One region of the Gordonia sp. GN26 genome, then DNA from elsewhere that is predicted to be linked to it. Evidence: predicted binding sites of a transcription regulator. Region 1 holds the regulator's gene; the other holds the start of a gene.
The links. The regulator HspR, encoded in region 1, represses chaperone genes until heat shock. The targets are predictions, from matches to a motif close to ANNTGAGTNNNNNNNACTCANNT.
Positions count from the first base shown of each region.

Region 2: clpB (ATP-dependent chaperone ClpB) is a predicted target of HspR. The motif match lies at 960-982, and genes of this name have one in related genera.

Region 1 is NZ_JSYC01000151.1:13,264-15,659, reverse strand. Features, by position in the region: gene OK17_RS20725 (antibiotic biosynthesis monooxygenase family protein) at 1-187, opposite strand, end outside; gene OK17_RS20720 (SRPBCC family protein) at 263-730, opposite strand; gene OK17_RS20715 (heat shock protein transcriptional repressor HspR) at 785-1,183, opposite strand; gene dnaJ (molecular chaperone DnaJ) at 1,187-2,386, opposite strand.
Region 2 is NZ_JSYC01000034.1:49,673-52,068, reverse strand. Features, by position in the region: gene clpB (ATP-dependent chaperone ClpB) at 1-944, opposite strand, end outside; gene OK17_RS09625 (serpin family protein) at 1,178-1,948, shown strand; gene OK17_RS09620 (serpin family protein) at 1,864-2,355, shown strand.

The DNA.
Region 1 (2,396 bases):
GGAAGTCCTCCTTGGCGTCGAACTCCATGGTGGAGACGTAGGGCAGGCCCTCGGCCTCGGGACGCATCAGGGTGGCGCGGTGCAGGCCGGGAACACCCTTCAGCGTGGTGCGCATGGAGTCCGAGAATGCCTTCTCGAAGGCCTCGGCGTTCTCGGTGACATCGATGCGGTTGGTGATCACGAACATTTCGTCGACTCCTGGTTCGGGTCCGATAGGTCTCCGCCATCTTATCGACATGCTGTCGGCAAGATGGCGGTGGTATCAGCCGAACCGGTTCGCGAGGGCACGGAGGGTGCCCTCGATGCCCTGCCCGTTCTTCTTGTCATATCCGATCAGCTCCATGATCTTCGGAAACTTGAGCGTGGAGTAGTCGAAGGTCTCGGTGACCTGTGTGGTCGTCGGCGACGTGGCGACGAGGTCCCAGCGCCAGCGATGGCCCATGGGGTGCTTCCACTCGACGACGCGGTCGGTGTCGACGTCGGTCGCGGTGGAGGTGATCGTGTACGGGACGCCGAACTGCTTCATCCCGACGCTGAATCGCGCGCCGGGGGTGAGCTTTTCCGGGCCCTTGACGGGCGTGTCCCGCACCGTTCCCGAACCGTCCAGTTCGGGATGACGATGCGGGTTGGCGATGAGGGCGAAGACCTCTGCAGCCGGCGCGTCCACGACGATGCGCCGTGAAACGCGGTGCGAGCCCGTGTCAACGGTGGTGACGGTGTCGGAAGCCATACATCCAACGTACGCGGGAGCCGTTGATCGCCCTGGTGGAACGAGCCCGACCGTTCAGTCGCCGGATCGCTTCCGCCGCGGCTGCCACACGACCAGCGCATTGGTCCGGGGCACCGGGACGAGCTCGCCCCCGCGTCGGTTCCGCGACGCGGCGACCTCGTCGGAGAGTTCACGGACGCGCTGCTGCAGCGCCTCGACCTGATTGCTCAGGTCGATGATCCGTTTGATCCCTGCGAGGTTGACGCCCTCCTCCTGCGAGAGACGCTGGATCTCACGCAGGAGGTCGACGTCGCGGGACGAGTAGCGGCGACCGCCGCCACTCGTGCGCTGCGGGGTGACCAGACCCAGCCGGTCATAGGTCCGCAGGGTCTGCGCGTGCATGCCGGCGAGCTCGGCGGCCACCGAGATCATGAAGGTCGCGCCGTCGGCGTCGAAGTTCTTCTGACCGGCCATGACTCACTTCCCCCAGTTCGCCCGTGGATCGAAACCGCTCGCCCTCTCGGCCTGATCGTAGGCACGCATCGCCTCGATCGCGGCGTCGTCGAGCTTGTCCGGCACCGCGACCTTCACCGTCACGAGCAGGTCACCTGCACCGCCGGACCGCTTGGGGACGCCGCGACCGCGCACGCGGAGCGTCCGGCCGTCGGTGGTGTTCGGCGGGATCTTGACCCCGACCGAGCCCTCGAGCGTGGGTACCGAGACCGTCGCGCCGAGAACGAGTTCGGAGATCCGCACCGGGAGCTGCACCCGGAGGTCGTTGCCGCTGCGCGTGAACTGCTTGTGCGGCGTGACGTGGACGACGACGTAGAGGTCGCCCGACGGCGCCCCCCGGCGTCCGGCCTCGCCCTGTCCGGCGAGCCGAATCCGTTGTCCGTCTTCGACTCCGGCCGGGATACGCACGTTGATGGTGCGCGTCCGGTTCTTGACTCCGCTGCCGGAGCAGTCGGTGCACGGGTCGTCGATCCACGAGCCGGTGCCCTGGCAGTCCTGGCAGGGTTCGCTGAACCCGAAGGCGCCCTGGTTGCGGCTGACGAAACCGGAGCCGTTGCAGTTGGGGCACACTCGCGGGCTGGTGCCGGGCTTGGCACCCGACCCATGACAGGTGGTGCACGGGGACGGGCTGGTCACCCGCAGCGGGACCGTCGTGCCGAGTGCCGCGTCCTTGAAGGACAGCGTCGTCTCGGTTTCGAGGTCCTTGCCGCGACGGGGACGGCTGGCCGTCGACGTGCGCTGGGATCCGCCACCACGGTTGAAGAGTCCGTCGAAGATGTCGCCGAATCCGCCACCGCCGCCGGTCTGGCCGCCGCCGAACAGGTCGCCGAGGTCGAAGTCGCCACCACCGGTCGTGTACGTCGTACCGCCGCCGGGGAAACCGCCGCCCGGGAAGCCGTTGCCACCGCCACGGAATCGTCCGCCGGCGAACATGGCACGGGTCTCGTCGTACTCTTTGCGCTTCTCCGGATCGCTCAGCACGCTGTGTGCTTCGGACACCCGCTTGAAGCGCTCTTCGGCCGCGGAATCGCCGGGATTGGCATCCGGGTGCAGCTCGCGTGCGAGCTTGCGGTAGGCCTTCTTGATCTCTTCAGCCGAAGCGTCAGAAGCAACGCCCAGGTCCTTGTAGAAGTCATGTTCCAACCACTCACGTTGTGGAGCCACCAGACGTCAC
Region 2 (2,396 bases), on a different contig from region 1:
GTGGCACCGACCAGCCGCAGCTCACCCCGGGCGAGCATCGGCTTGATCATGTTGCCGGCGTCCATCGCGGAATCGCCTGTGGCACCGGCTCCGACGATGGTGTGCAACTCATCGATGAAGGTGATGATCTGACCGTCGGAGCTCTTGATCTCGTCGAGTACGGCCTTCAGCCGCTCCTCGAACTCACCGCGATACTTCGCGCCGGCGACCATCGAACCCATGTCGAGGGAGATGACCGTCTTGTTCCGGAGCGATTCGGGCACGTCACCGGCGATGATGCGCTGGGCGAGGCCCTCGACGATCGCGGTCTTGCCGACGCCGGGTTCACCGATGAGGACCGGGTTGTTCTTGGTCCGTCGGCTGAGCACCTGCACGACGCGACGGATCTCGGTGTCGCGACCGATGACCGGGTCGAGCTTGCCCTCGCGGGCCGCTGCGGTCAGGTCGGTCGAGTACTTCTCGAGCGCCTGGTAGGTCGACTCCGGGTCCTCGCTCGTGACACGCCGGCTCCCGCGGACTGCGACGAACGCATCGCGCAGTGCCTGCGGTGTTGCTCCGGCGTTGTGCAGCAACTTGGCGACATCGGAGTCACCGGTCGCCAGACCGACGACGACGTGCTCGGTCGAGACGTACTCGTCGCCGAGTTCAACGGCCAGCTGCTGAGCAGCACTGACCGCCGCGATCGATTCGCGGGAGAGTTGCGGGGTGGCACTGGCCTGCGCGACCGTCGGCATGCGGTCGACCTGCATCTGGGCCTGCGCGCGAACATTCGACGGGTCCACGCCCACTGCCTTGAGCAGCGGCGACGCGATGCCGTCGGACTGATCGAGCAGTGCCACCAGGATGTGGGCGGGCCGCACGTCGGGGTTGCCAGCACTGGCCGCCGCCTGCACAGCAGCGCTCAATGCCTGCTGTGTCTTCGTGGTGGGGGTGAAGCTGTCCACTCGCGTGCACCTTTCTCTTTAGTCCAACAGGCTCAAGTATGAGCCATACGGAGGATTCAACGCCAACACAGTTGAGTCCATTCCGCTCATACCTAGTTTGTTTGTGATGTACGTCACTCATCCAGGGTCGCCGTTTCCCGGATCAACCGCCAGCCAAAGTGGCGCACCTGCTGTCGAGGTCGCGATTTTGTGCATCGCCGGCGCTGTCGGTCCGCGGTGAGATGATCTCGCGCATGCACGAACCGGACCTGTTTGTCACCACCGCCGCCGACGACCTCGCACCTCCCGTCCGAGCAGTCAACGACCTGACCGCTCGCTGGTGCTCGCAGTTCCGCGACGAGGATTGCGTCGTCTCCGGGGCAGGCGTGTGGCCACTACTCGCACTGCTCGCATCTGCAGCTGACGAGGCCGCGCGAAACGAGCTGGCTGCCGCACTCGGCCGACCGGCCGATTCGGCTCGGGCCGAGGGCCTGGAGGTGCTGGACGCACTTCGCGAAGGAATGTCGACCTCTGCGGCAGTAGGCGTCTGGACCCACGACGCTGCGCCGCTGATCGAAGACTGGGCCTCACGGCTCCCCGCAGGAGTCACGGGGAGGCTGACCGGCCAGGAAGCCCTCGACAAGTGGGCCGCGGACGGGACTGGAGGTCTGATCGACCGCTTTCCTCTGGAGATCGACGACGAAGTTCGCCTGGTGATCGCCTCGGTCATCGCGGCCAAGACACGATGGCTCGAACCGTTCAGAGGGAGTTCGCGCGGTTGCGACCCCCTGTCCGACGACGCGCAGCCAACGTGGCTCGAGCGGCAAACCGACGATCCGTCGGTCGCGGCGGTCCTCGACAACTCAGTGACGCGCGTGGTGGTCGAGGGCGACGGTGATCTCGACGTCCACCTGTTGCTCGGCGATCAGACCCGGGGCACGTGCTGGACACCGGCCTACGCGAATTGTCCGGCGATAGCCATGTTCAACCGGCCGTCGACTTCGACGCTCACGCGCCGGGCTTGACCGTCGAAGTGGTGGCTTCGCCTGGGCCTGAGGACCGACTGTCGCTGGAGCTGCCCGCCTTCTCGATCAACAGCAACCACGACCTGCTTTCGCACAAGGATGTTTTCGGGCTTCACGCGGTGACCGACCCGGAGAACCCGCACCTACCCCACCTGAGTTCGGTCCCGCTGTTCGTCGCCCAGGGTGCGCAGAACGTGATCGCGCGCTTCTCCCCCGTAGGCTTCGAGGCCGCCGCGGTGACTGCTTTCGCACTGGCTCCGACAGGCGCATATCCCCGGGACACGCACCAGATCAAGTTCGTCTCCGTCACCTTCGACCGTCCGTTCGGCTTCCTCGCGGTTCATCGACCCACGCGCCTTGCCGTCGTCGCCGGATGGGTGAGCAGTCCGTTCGACCAGTCGGAGTGAGGAGAGCCTCAGCGATGCGGACTCACATTTCAGTGGACAGA